4 regions of the Rhizobium aureum genome follow, and region 4 is predicted to be linked to each of the others. Evidence: predicted binding sites of a transcription regulator. Region 4 holds the regulator's gene; each other region holds the start of a gene.

Region 1 (3,380 bases), on a different contig from region 4:
AGATGATCGCCCCAGAGAACGATGATCGTTTCGCGGTCGCGTCTTTCGGCCCAGTCCATCAGCATTCTCAGGCTGCCATCGGCTTCACGCACGCCCTGTGCATAGGTGGCGAGCGTTTCGCGGTCGTCTTCGCTCAGATTGCCGTCGATATGAACGGTATTCTCAGCATAGCGGTTGGCTTCGTAAGGCCCATGTCCCTGCAAGGTGACTGCGAAAAAGAAGAATGGGCGTTCGGCCGCGTCTCCCTCGCGCATGATCTCCTTCATAAGGGAATCGTCGGCGGCGAACATGCCGCGCTTGTCCATGGTCGGCAGGGTTTCCTCGGTGTGGAACTCCTCGAAGCCGAAGGCGCGATAGACCTCATTGCGGTTCCAGAACCAGCCGCTGAAGGGATGAAGCGCGCGTGCCGTATAGCCTTCGCCGCGGAAGAAGTTGGCAAGCGACGGCAGCGGCCGGCGCACATATTGCTGATAGGGAATGCTGCCATAGGGGAGGAAGGCGTTGGAAAAGCCCGTCAGCGCTTCGAACTCGACATTGGCGGTCATGCCGCCAAATTCCGGCGAGAAGACATTGCCCGATTGTCTGGCGCGGATGGTCGGTATCGGATCGGGCGTGAAGGTGACGTTGGAAAGTCGGGTCGGATCCCAAAGGGACTCGCTCATCAGCATGATGACGTCGGGCTTTTCGCGCGGGCCGGAAAGATAGCCGTAGTTCCGCGCCGGTATCGCATCGATCGCATTGGGTCCGTAACCGACCGGTGACTTGACGTCGGCCATCGGCAGGTTGAGCGCGAAGGCGATGACGAAGCCATTGTGATTATAGTTTTCGGTCTGATCCCAGACGATCGGAATGATACCCAGTTTTTCCCGGATGAAGGAATATTGCGTCGGATCCATCTGCGAGACAAACAGCGCCGCAAATGGCAGGCAGACCGAAAGCCGCCCCATGCGCTCTCGACGGGAAAGTGCGGCCGCGTGCTTCCAGACATAGCGCCCGAGCAGGGCTGTGGCAGCCAGGCCGACGACGATGCCGATGCCAAGCCCCACGGCGGCCCAGGGACGATCACGCACCATGACGGGCATAAGCTCCACAATCTGCCGGGCAAACAGGAAATCGGACGGATAGAGCGGATCGGATAGAAAGTGCTGCTTCTGGCTGGAGATGAAGGCGGGAACGAGCAGCAGAGGTGTGACAACCAGGGCCGACAAATGCGCGCGCCCGGCAAGAGCATCGAGGATCAGCATCGCCAGCATGACGAGGCCGATCGTGGCGAGGCCGGGGCGGGACGGCGACATGAGATAAAGCCAGACCGGCGTAAGCTCGCCGCGTGCGATCCATTCGACTGCCACGACGAGGGATAAGGAGAAAAGCAGGGTCAGCAGGAGGCTCAGAAGCAGGCGCAGAGCTGCGGACTTTTGTCTCGCTGCGCCGATCTTCTGGAAAAGGGCAAGCCTGCCCGCGAGGGCGGACTCAATGACCAGTGCGACCAATGCCGTCTCCAAATGCTAAAAGCTCTTCATATAATTGTCATGCTTCTGTCATGAACGACGGATGAACTGCAAGGCAGGCTTAGTATTTTTCCGTGTAGGAACACGGCCTATGCGCGTTTCGCGATCTTTGATGCCTGCGGGCGGCGGAAGTCGGTTGCGGAAGGAGGATGCCATCGCTAAATGTATGGCATGACAGAGCAAAGCCCGATCACCCACACCATCCGCATCGCCGTCGCGCAGCTCAATCCGACGGTCGGTGACGTCTTCGGCAATCTCGCCAAGGCGCGCGAGGCACGCGCCGAAGCGGCGCGCGAAGGCGCGCAGATCGTCCTGCTGACAGAGTTGTTCATTTCCGGCTATCCGCCGGAAGATCTCGTGCTGAAGCCGGCCTTCATCCGCGCCTGCTGGAAAGCAGTGGAAGCTCTCGCTGCAGATACCGCCGACGGCGGACCGGGCGTGATCATCGGCTTTCCCCGGCAGGACGAAACCGGCCGCTACAATTCGATTGCCGTGCTCGACGGCGGGAAGGTAATCGCGGTCCGTGACAAGGTAGACCTGCCCAATTATGGCGAGTTCGATGAAAAGCGTGTCTTCGACCAAGGTGCCATGCCAGGGCCGGTCAATTTCCGCGGCGTGCGGCTGGGTATCCCGATCTGCGAGGATATATGGGGCGAGCTCGGCGTCTGCGAGACACTGGCTGAGAGCGGTGCGGAAATCCTTCTGTCGCCGAACGGTTCGCCCTATTATCGCGGCAAGGTCGATGTGCGTCATCAGGTGGTGCTGAAGCAGGTTATCGAGACGGGCCTGCCGATGATCTATGCCGCTCAGCTCGGCGGCCAGGATGAGCTGGTTTTCGATGGCGCAAGCTTCGGTTTCAACGCAGACAAGACTCTGGCTTTCCAGATGAGTCAGTTCGAAACTGCCCTGGCGGTCACCACCTGGAAGAAGAATGGCGATGGCTGGCATTGCGCCGAAGGTCCGATGGCGCATATCCCGGAAGGCGAGGAGGCCGATTATCGCGCCTGCCTGCTGGGTTTCCGCGACTATGTGAACAAGAACGGCTTCAAGTCGGTCGTGCTCGGCCTCTCCGGTGGCATCGACTCGGCGATCTGTGCCGCGATTGCCGTCGATGCATTGGGCGAGGAGCGCGTGCGCACCGTCATGCTGCCCTATCGCTATACCTCGCAGGATTCCTTGAAGGATGCGGCCGATTGCGCCAGGGCGCTTGGCTGCCGTTACGATATCGTGCCGATCGAGGATCCCGTCACCGGCTTCACCTCGGCTCTGTCCGATCTCTTCGAAGGCACAGAAAGCGGCATTACGGAGGAAAACCTGCAGAGCCGCGCCCGCGGCACCATTCTGATGGCGATCTCCAACAAGTTCGGTTCGATGGTGGTGACGACAGGCAACAAGTCGGAAATGTCCGTTGGCTACGCCACGCTCTATGGCGACATGAACGGCGGCTTCAACCCGATCAAGGATCTTTACAAGATGCAGGTCTATGCGCTGTCGCGCTGGCGCAACCTGCATGTGCCGCCGGGTGCGCTCGGTCCGTCAGGTGAGGTTATCCCTTACAACATCATCGACAAGGCGCCTTCCGCCGAGCTGAGGCCGAACCAGACCGACCAGGATTCGCTTCCGCCCTATCCGGTGCTTGACGATATCCTCGAATGCCTCGTGGAAAAGGAAATGTCGGTCGAGGAGATCGTGGCGCGCGGCCATGATGTCGCGACCGTGCATCGCGTCGAACACCTGCTCTATCTCGCGGAATACAAGCGCCGCCAGTCGGCGCCGGGCGTGAAGATCACCAAGAAGAATTTCGGTCGCGATCGCCGCTATCCGATCACCAACCGGTTCCGCGATCGCTGATCGCACGCTGGCACAGGAAGA
Region 2 (3,380 bases), on a different contig from region 4:
TCTTCACCTCGCAGGGCTGCGCCTCCTGTCCTCCCGCCGACGCGGCGTTCCGCAAGCTGATCCGCCAGGGCAATGTCGTCGCGCTCGCCTATCATGTCGACTATTGGAACTATCTCGGCTGGAACGATACAATGGCGTCCAAGGACAATACGGCGCGCCAATATGCCTATGCCCGCTCGATGGGACGCAGCGGGGTCTATACGCCACAGGCGATCGTCAACGGCAGGGACCATATGAACGGCGCCGATCTCGACGCCATCAATGTCAAGCTCGACGATTTCCAGCGTGACGGCGAAGGACTGACGGTTCCGGTGAATGCCGCCACCAAGGGCGACGAACTCGAGATCAAGATCGGCGCCGGCGCCGGCAAGGCCAATGTTGTTGTCGTCTATTTCGACAAGGAACAGATGGTGGCGCCGAAAGGCGGCGAAAACACCGGCCAGCAGATTGCCTACATGCATGCCGTATCGGACGTCGAGACCGTGGGCATGTGGGATGGCAAGGCCATGAGCCTGGTATTGCCCTCCACCGTGCTTGAAAAGGCCGGCCGAAGGGGCCTTGCCGTCCTTCTGCAATCGTCGACGCCTTCGGGCGATCCGGCCGCCATTCTTGGAGCGACGGTTCTGACCATCGGCTCGGACGGCTGAGCGGCATTTCTGAATTTTGACTGGTGCCGAAAGGCTCCCTATTTTTGCGGGCGCCAAAAAGGGCCCTATTTTGGCTGTACCAAAAAGGGGAGGTGCCCGGCGGGGACGCATTCGGGGCTGGGGTTTAATCGATACGCCCCGGCCGGGCCGTTTGACGCGGCGGCGCCAAACGGCTGCCTATACTTCCTGTAAATTGGGCGTCGTTTTGTCTGAAATGCGGCGTTGCCGAGATGCTTTCGGGCACGGGAAAAAAATTGTGAGCCGTCAGCCGTCTTGCAATTTGGTGCGGCTGAGGCAAACTGTCATTCTCCTGTCATGAGATAACCCTTGGGGGATTGATGACTGATCAGCCGGATTTGCGACGCGGCGAACGCCCTTCCGCCGATACTAATTCCACCGTCGTCGATCTCAGAGAATACAAACAAAGCAAGGATCCGCTACCGGTGACCTTCCATCGCCGGGAGCTGGACGCGATTTTGTGGATCTACGGCCGCATGGTTGGCGAAGGTGAGTGGCGCGACTACGCCATCGACCATCTGAAGGACAAGGCGGTTTTCTCCGTCTTCAAGCGCTCCGGTGAGATGCCGCTCTTCCGCATCGAAAAGAATCCGAAGCTCGCCGCCAAGCAGGGCGCCTTTTCCGTCGTCAACACCAACGGCATGATCCTGAAGCGTGGCCACGAGGTGCAGCAGGTTCTGAAGGTGTTCGACAAGCAGCTGAAGCTGGTGGAGAAGTAGTTTCTCGTCATTGGCTACGCGCTTGTGGCGAGTGTGGCACCCCCTCTGTCACTTTGTGACAGAGGGGGTGCCAGAGGTTCGGCATAAAGGCAGCTCGACACTACTCCCCAAACAACGTCCCCGGATAAACCGACGGATCCGGATCGGTTTCCGCGCCGTCTCCGAGCGCTTTCTGCATCAGCATCGTATCCAACCATCGGCCATGCTTGTAGCCGGTGCCTTTCAAAAGGCCGGTTTCGGTGAAGCCTGCGGCGCGATGCACGGCGACGGAGGCGGGATGGACGCCGCCGATGACGGCGATCATCTGGCGGAAGCCGAGCGCCTCGCAGCGTTCGACGAGCGCGTCGAGCAGCAGCCTGCCGATGCCGCGACCGCGCGCCTCCGGCGCCAGATAGATCGAATCCTCCACCATCCAGCGATAGGCCGGCCGCGTGCGGAACGCCGAGGCGTAGGCATAGCCCAGGAACGCGCCGGTCTCGTCTTCGGCGACGAGATAGGGATAGCCCTTTTCACAGATTGCCTGGAAACGGTCTGCCATCTCGTCCTGGGTCGGCGGCGTGATCTCATAGCTCGCGGTGCCGTTGAGAACGGAGTCGCGATAGATTGCTGTGATATGGGGAAGGTCGTCTGCGGTAGCGTTGCGAAGGCTGACGGACATTGTTTTCATTGCCTGATCTGCGGTTTGCGAAGGCCGCTATCAAATAGCAGGGTTATCGGCCAGGCAAATAAAAAGGCGGCCGAGGCCGCCTTTTCGCTACTCATTTCATGCTGCGATCAACGGCGGTTGCCCATGAACTGCAGCAGGAACATGAATAGGTTGATGAAGTCGAGGTAGAGCGACAGGGCGCCCATGATCGCCTTGCGGCCAGCCACGGTCACGTCGTCGGCTTCGTAGTACATTTCCTTGATCCGCTGCGTATCCCAGGCGGTGAGGCCGGCGAAGATCAGGACGCCGATCACGGAGATGGCGAACTGCAGGGCGGACGAAGCCAGGAAGATGTTGACGAGCGTTGCGATGATCAGGCCGAAGAGACCCATCATCAGGAACGAGCCCATCGCGGACAAATCACGCTTCGTCGTGTATCCGAACAGCGACAGCGCGCCGAAGGAGGCGGCGGTCACGAAGAAGGTCTGCACGACGCTCTGGCCGGTGTAGATGATGAAGATCGACGACAGCGACAATCCCACCAGTGCGGCGTAGACCCAGAAGGTCGTCGTCGCGGCGGCCACGCTCATGCGGTTGATCCTGAAGCTCAGGAAGAAGACCATTGCCAGCGGGGCGAGAATGACAACCCACTTCAGCGGGCTGAGATAGATCGCCTGGCCGAAGGCCGTGATCTGTCCGTTTGCAAAGGCGAGCGAGAAGGATAGATAGGCGGCAACACCCGTGATCGCCAGACCCAGCGCCATCAGGTTATAGACCTTGAGCATGTAGGCTCGAAGGCCCTCGTCTATCATCGCACCGGATTGCGCACCGCTCTGCGCCCGGTTTTGGTAATTGCGGAAGTCAGCCATGTTTTCCTCTTTCAAGCTCCGATTTGATTACGGTGTCGGGTCTCTCGAGGCCCAGGCGCCGCTGCGGAGCTCAGCATGCCTGCAGAGAATATGAGGCTTTCGGGCCTCATACACAAGGGTCAAGCGATCCGGCGCAGGTTAAATCGATGTAATATCGAGCCGTTTTGCCGGCTTCCGGTTCATCTCCGCAACGAATCAGAGCTCGCGCAGAACAGGCGCCGCCTTCTGGCCCAGGATGCGCCAGGTGCCGATCAGGCCGATGCCGACGGTCAGCACCAGGGCGATGATCAGCGTCGAGAAGGCGACGTCGGGCAGGAAAGCCGACGGCAGGCGCATGATGCGGCTGACGATATACCAGGCGGATGCGGAGCCGGCGATCAGCGCGAAGATGGCGGTCGCCGCGCCGAGGATCAGATATTCGTAGCTGAAGGCGCGAATGAGTGTCGCGCGCGTCGCGCCGAGCGTCTTGAGGATGACCGCA
Region 3 (3,380 bases), on a different contig from region 4:
GCAAATCTCATCTATGAATCTGCCCCGTCATGGGGCGCCATCGCTCTTGTGCGCCGTTTCTGGCAGAATCACGGTGATTCGCGAATACCGGTCATAAATGCGACAATAAAGGGATCTGGCCCCACCAGGACAAATCTAGCAGCTTGAAGTTCTATGGATAACAGCAACGATCTCTTCTCCGGACTACCCCGCTCGCCGAAACCGGAAGTGGCGGAAAAAACCGTCGCAAAGGCAGAAAAGCCCGCAGCAGCGCCGGCTCCGCGCGCGGTCCCGGCAACTTCGTCGTCGGAAGAATATGGCGCAAGCTCCATCCGCGTTCTCGAAGGGCTCGAGCCCGTTCGCATGCGTCCCGGCATGTATATCGGCGGCACGGATGAAAAGGCGCTGCACCACCTCTTCGCCGAAGTCATCGATAACTCCATGGACGAGGCTGTGGCCGGCCATGCGAATTTCATCGAGGTCTATCTCGACCGGGAAGGCTACCTGACGGTCACGGATAACGGCCGCGGCATTCCCGTGGAAAACCATCCGCAGGTTCCCGGCAAGTCGACGCTCGAAGTCATCATGACGAAGCTGCATGCCGGCGGTAAGTTCGATGGCAAGGCGTATGAGACCTCGGGCGGTCTGCACGGCGTCGGCGTGTCCGTCGTCAACGCCCTGTCGGATGATCTGGAAGTCGAGGTTGCTCGTAACCGCAAGCTCTATCGCCAGCGATTCTCGCGCGGCCTGCCGATCGGCGGCCTGGAAGAGCTGGGCGATGTGCATAACCGGCGTGGCACTCGCGTCCGCTTTCATCCGGATCCGCAGATCTTCGGCGATCACGCCCGCTTCGATCCGGCCCGCGTCTTCCGCATGGCTCGCTCCAAGGCCTATCTGTTCGGCGGCGTCGAGATCCGCTGGGCTTGCGATCCTGAGCTGGCGCCGGAAGGTGCCGACGTTCCGGAAAAGGCGGTTTTCCACTTCCCCGGCGGCCTGAAGGACTACCTCAAGGCGACGATGGGCAACGAGTTCACCGTTACCCGGGAGATTTTTGCCGGTAAGTCTGAGAAGGAAAGCGGCCACGGCTCGCTCGAATGGGCGATCACCTGGTATGGCGGCGACCCGCAAATCCACTCCTACTGCAACACGATTCCGACCCCGGAAGGCGGCACCCATGAAGCGGGCCTCCGCATCGCGTTGACCAAGGGCCTGAAGAGCTACGCCGATCTCACCCAAAACAAGCGCGCCGCCAATATCACGACGGATGACGTGATGATTTCAGGCGTCGGCATGCTGTCGATCTTCATCCGCGAGCCGGAATTCGTCGGCCAGACAAAGGACAAGCTCGCAACGGTCGAAGCCCAGCGCATCGTCGAAAACGCCCTGCGCGATCCCTTCGATCACTATCTCGCCGATAATCCGGCCGAAGCCGAAAAGCTGCTGGAATGGGTGATCGAGCGTTCCGAGGAGCGCCTGCGTCGCCGCAAGGAAAAGGAAGTCAACCGCAAGACGGCCGTGCGCAAGCTGCGCCTGCCCGGCAAGCTGGCGGATTGCTCGCAAAGTGCTGCCGAAGGCGCGGAACTCTTTCTGGTCGAGGGCGATTCGGCAGGTGGCTCGGCCAAGCAGGCGCGAAACCGCACCAACCAGGCGATCCTGCCGCTGCGCGGCAAGATCCTCAACGTGGCGAGTGCCGGCCGCGAGAAGCTGTCCGCCAATCAGCAGATTGCCGACCTCGTGCAGGCGCTCGGCTGCGGCACGCGCACCAAATATCGCGAGGAAGATCTTCGCTATCAACGCATCGTCGTCATGACCGATGCCGACGTCGACGGCGCACACATCGCCTCGCTGCTGATCACTTTCTTCTATCAGGAGATGCCTGAGCTGATCCGGCAGGGGCATCTCTTCCTGGCCGTGCCGCCGCTCTACAAGATCACGCAGGGCTCGAAATCCATCTACGCGCGTGACGATGCCCATCGTCTTGAGCTGATGGAGACGGAATTCAAGGGCAAAGGCAAGGTCGAGATCAGCCGCTTCAAAGGTCTGGGCGAAATGCTGCCGGCGCAGCTCAAGGAAACGACGATGGATCCGTCCAAGCGCACCCTGCTGCGTGTCGAGATCGACGAGGTGGATTTCGAAGGCACGCGCGATGCCGTCGACAACCTGATGGGTACGAAGGCCGATGCGCGCTTCCGCTTCATTCAGGAACGGGCCGCTTTTGCCGAGGATCTGGATATCTGACGGCGAACCGACCGCCGATTGCTGAAGCCGTCAGGCTTCGCGATATTTTACCGGATTGTCCGATATCCGTTACGAAAGCGTCATGGATCGATGTGTAGATGGCGGCATTGCCTTGAATGCCGCCATTTCATCATTCAGATTGACGATTTCGCCATGTTGAAGCCATTTCTGACGGCAGCCGCCGTTCTCCTCTTCAGCCATGCCGCCCATGCGCTCGATATCGGCACGACGATCGACGTGCCCTGCCCCTTCGGCGACTGCAGGGCCGGCATCGGCCTTTCCTATCTCGGCAATTACGATATTGCGACGGGATTCATGGAAAACGGTGTGGAAGTCGGCGGCCTGTCGGGCATCGACTTCGATCCCGCTACCGGCCGCTATATCGCAATCAGCGACGACCGCTCCGAAAAGGCGCCTGCCCGTTTTTATGATCTCGACATCGATATCGAAGCCGGCGGCCTGAAGAGCGTGACGGTGGTCGATCATGTCACGCTAAAGGACAAGGATGGCCAGCCTTTTGCTCTTAGGAAGGTTGACGGCGAATCCATCCGCCTGGGCAAGGATGGCATTTATTGGAGTAGCGAGGGCGACGGCAAGGCACTGCTGCCGCCTTTCGTGCGCGTCGCCAATCGCGACGGCAGCTTCGTCCGCGAGTTTTCATTGCCCGATGGTTTTGCCCCGGCGGCCGACAAGCATACGGGTATTCGCGACAATCTGGCGTTTGAAGGCCTGACCTTCCTTTCAGGCGGCGACCTTCTCGTCACCACCGAATCTGCGCTTTATCAGGATGGGCCGATCACGACGCTGACCAACGGCGCGCTCGCACGCATCATTCGGTATGACACCGCGACGGGCGAGCAGAAGGCGCAATATGTTTATCCGGTCTCGCCGATTCCGCAGGCACCCTCGATGGCGAGTGGCTGGAACGACTTCGGCCTGTCCGAGATCCTGGCGCTCGACGATCATCATCTGCTCTCGGTCGAGCGCGGCTATGCGCAGGGCGTCGGCAACTCGGTTGTCATCAACATGTTCGATCTCGACGGCGCCACTGATGTTGCGAACATCCCGTCGCTCATGGCAACCGATCAGCGGATCGTGCCGGTGCGCAAGACGGAGATCATGGATTTGCGTGCGCTCGGTCTTGCTCCCGACAATATCGAAGG
Region 4 (3,380 bases):
ATAGAGGTTGGACAGGTGCCAGACCTTGTCGGCCTGCGCCTTCAATTCGGCGACCAGATGAGGATGGGCATGACCCAGCGAATTGACTGCCACGCCGGCTGCGAAATCGAGATAGCGCTCGCCGTTTTCGGTAACCAGCCAGACGCCCTCGCCTCGCTCGAACCGCAGCGGAGCGCGCAGGTAGGTGTCGTAAAGCGGCGTGGTCTCGGCCATGGCCATGTCTCCTGATCACAACTTTAAGGACCGATCGCTTCCATTTGATGAAACGGGCCCGAAAAAATCAAAAATGCCGCCTTGCGGCGGCCTGGGCACTATTGATGTTTTGCACCGCGATGTCAACAAAACTGCCGTTTTAGCAGGTGCGAGAAAGCGCTTGCCGGCAAAAGAGACGGCTTCGGCGGCTCCTATTGCAGAAATGCCACGCCGGGGCAGCAAGTTGGGGAAAACCTCGAAATCGATTCCTCAAGATTCCCGCGACTCTTGTCACGGAGTCAGCCTCACACTAGGTTAAAAAGCAATTGCTAGACTGCATGCGGCGGAACTAGTCACCACAATTTTAGAGCGTTTCGCGCCTCGTTCCCATGCGAGGCAATGGTGAGGGATTCTGCCATCGGAAACGCGACAGCGGAGACAGGGCATGAATTGGACAGACGAACGCGTCGAGAAGCTGAAAAAGCTATGGTCCGAAGGGTTGAGCGCCAGCCAGATCGCTGCGCAGCTCGGTGGCGTGAGCCGTAATGCCGTTATCGGCAAGGTACATCGCCTGAACCTTCCCGGCCGAGCGAAGGCCGGCGGCACGGCAACCGCGACGCGCACGCCGAAGCGCAGTGCTGCAGCACCCCGCGCCACGAGCTACGGATCGCGCGTTGCAACACGGACGGTCGTCACCCGCCAGCAGGGCGTAACCATGCTGAAGGAAGAGATCGAGGTCGATTCCGTCAACGAAATCCAGTATCGCCCGGCTGCGAACGTCGTCGTTCCGATCTCCCGCCGCCTCGGCCTGACGGAGCTGACGGAGCGCACCTGCAAATGGCCGGTCGGCGATCCGCTGAAGGACGATTTCCACTTCTGCGGCAATGACAGCCCGGATTCGTCGCCCTACTGCACCTATCATCAGCGCATGGCCTACCAGCCAGTGCATGACCGCCGGCGCAACAACGGCTGAAAGTGACAGCAAGACAAAGAGCAACAGGCCCCTCGAGGCCCGTTTTTCTATTTCCGCCGCTCCTGCATAATTCCTTAAACCGGAATCGATTTAAGAGAAAATTATGCAGCATTTCAAGATGTTACAGCGACCTTAACGCGTCTTGAAAGACGCGTGGAGCTGTAATGTTGATACCCGAGCGGCAAGCCGCTCAGGCTTCCATGGAATAGCCCGCGCCGCGAACGGTACGGATGACATCCTGCATATTGGAGAAATTGAGCGCCTTGCGCAGGCGGCCGACATGGACGTCGACCGTGCGTTCGTCGACATAGATATCGTGACCCCAGACGCCGTCGAGCAGCTGCGAGCGCGAGAAGACGCGGCCGGGCGAGGACATCAGGAATTCCAGCAGGCGGAATTCCGTCGGCCCCAGCCGCACTTCGCGGCTCTTGCGGTGAACGCGATGAGTTTCGCGATCGAGCTCGATATCGCCGCAACGCAGCACCGTGGAGAGCACCTCCGGACGGGCACGCCGCAGCATCGCCTTGACGCGGGCCATCAGCTCCGGCGTCGAGAACGGCTTGACGACATAGTCGTCCGCGCCGGTCGAAAGCCCGCGCACGCGCTCGCTTTCCTCGCCGCGGGCCGTCAGCATGATGATCGGCAGGCGCTCCGTCTCCGGCCGCATGCGCAGCCGGCGGCAGAGCTCTATGCCCGATACGCCGGGGAGCATCCAGTCGAGGATCAGGAGATCGGGGATGCGCTCCTGGAGACGCAGCTCAGCCTCATCGCCTCTTAGGATCGTGTCGACCTCGAAGCCTTCGGCCTCAAGATTGTAGCGCAGCAGAACGCTGAGCGCTTCCTCGTCTTCTACAACAGCAACTCTCGGAACCATGCGCTTATGGTCTCCTTTCTTCACTTCCAGATTATTCCGTCACCGCGCCGACGGTATTGGCGGTATCATCCTTCGGACGCTCGCCTTCGGGCTGAGCGCCGGTCGCCATGTAATAGATCGTCTCGGCGATGTTGGTGGCATGGTCGCCGATGCGCTCGATGTTCTTGGCGCAGAAGAGAAGATGCGTGCAGGTGGTGATGTTGCGCGGATCTTCCATCATGTAGGTCAGCATCTCGCGGAAGAGCGAGGTGTACATGGCGTCGATTTCCTCGTCGCGCTCACGGATCGATACGGCCTTGTCGGGCGAACGGGTGGCGTAGACATCCAGAACTTCCTTGAGCTGGCTCAGTGCCAATTCGGAAAGGTGTTCGATGCCGCGGGCGAGACGGCGCGGAACGCCGGTGCCCTGCACGGCGATGACGCGCTTGGCGGTGTTCTTGCCGAGATCGCCGACGCGCTCCAGATCGGAAGCGATGCGGATCGATCCCATGATTTCACGAAGGTCGGCTGCCATCGGCTGACGGCGGGCGATGGTGACGATCGCCTTGTCGCCGACTTCGCGCTCGGCATGGTCGAGAACGACGTCGTCGGAGATGACCTTCTGCGCAAGGGCAGCATCGCTTTGGACCAATGCGCGTACGCTGTCGCTGACCATCTGCTCGGCCAGGCCGCCCATTTCCGCAATACGGCGCGTCAGGAACTTCAGGTCTTCGTCATAGGCAGAGAGAATGTGTGTGGAGACCATTTTTCTATCCTCAAGGTGAACTGTGTGAAAGGGGCCGCGCGCTTGATATCATCAACCAAAACGGCCCATGATGTAATCCTGCGTGCGGTAATCGTCGGGATTGGTGAACATTTTATCGGTGTCGTTCTCCTCGACCAGATGGCCGAGATGAAACATTGCGGTGCGCTGCGAAACGCGGGCGGCCTGCTGCATGGAATGCGTCACGATGACGATCGTGAAGTTTTCCCGCAGCTCGTGAATGAGATCCTCGACCTTCGCCGTTGCGATCGGATCGAGCGCCGAGCACGGCTCGTCCATCAAGATGACTTCCGGACTGACGGCAACGGCGCGCGCAATGCACAGACGCTGCTGCTGACCGCCCGACAGGCTGGTGCCAGCATCATGAAGCCTGTCCTTGACCTCGCCCCACAGGCCCGCCTTCTGCAGGCTGGTCTCGACGATATGATCGAGATCGGCCTTGGAGCGATGCAGGCCATGGATGCGCGGCCCGTAGGCGACATTTTCGTAGATCGACTTCGGAAACGGGTTGGGCTTCTGGAAGACCATGCCGACGCGGGCGCGCAATTCCACGACATCGATGCTGTTGTCGTAGACGT

What was found. The regulator PhoB, encoded in region 4, activates phosphate uptake and scavenging genes when phosphate is short. The targets are predictions, from matches to a motif close to TGTCATNNANCTGTCAT.
Region 1: PH552_RS29725 (LTA synthase family protein) is a predicted target of PhoB. The motif match lies at 1,526-1,542, and genes of this name have one in related genera.
Region 2: PH552_RS10165 (DUF2794 domain-containing protein) is a predicted target of PhoB. The motif match lies at 948-964, and genes of this name have one in related genera.
Region 3: PH552_RS13705 (esterase-like activity of phytase family protein) is a predicted target of PhoB. The motif match lies at 2,285-2,301, and genes of this name have one in related genera.

What each region holds. Positions count from the first base shown of each region.
Region 1 is NZ_JAQJCI010000022.1:8,590-11,969, forward strand. Features, by position in the region: gene PH552_RS29725 (LTA synthase family protein) at 1-1,490, opposite strand, end outside; gene PH552_RS29730 (NAD+ synthase) at 1,680-3,359, shown strand.
Region 2 is NZ_JAQJCI010000003.1:292,967-296,346, forward strand. Features, by position in the region: gene PH552_RS10160 (DUF1223 domain-containing protein) at 1-647, shown strand, start outside; gene PH552_RS10165 (DUF2794 domain-containing protein) at 986-1,384, shown strand; gene PH552_RS10170 (GNAT family N-acetyltransferase) at 1,485-2,042, opposite strand; gene PH552_RS10175 (Bax inhibitor-1/YccA family protein) at 2,159-2,899, opposite strand; gene PH552_RS10180 (ABC transporter permease) at 3,095-3,380, opposite strand, start outside.
Region 3 is NZ_JAQJCI010000004.1:485,677-489,056, forward strand. Features, by position in the region: gene parE (DNA topoisomerase IV subunit B) at 154-2,217, shown strand; gene PH552_RS13705 (esterase-like activity of phytase family protein) at 2,371-3,380, shown strand, end outside.
Region 4 is NZ_JAQJCI010000009.1:122,719-126,098, reverse strand. Features, by position in the region: gene PH552_RS20900 (aspartate aminotransferase family protein) at 1-213, opposite strand, end outside; gene PH552_RS20895 (hypothetical protein) at 218-511, shown strand; gene PH552_RS20890 (GcrA family cell cycle regulator) at 638-1,165, shown strand; gene phoB (phosphate regulon transcriptional regulator PhoB) at 1,356-2,039, opposite strand; gene phoU (phosphate signaling complex protein PhoU) at 2,071-2,784, opposite strand; gene pstB (phosphate ABC transporter ATP-binding protein PstB) at 2,836-3,380, opposite strand, start outside.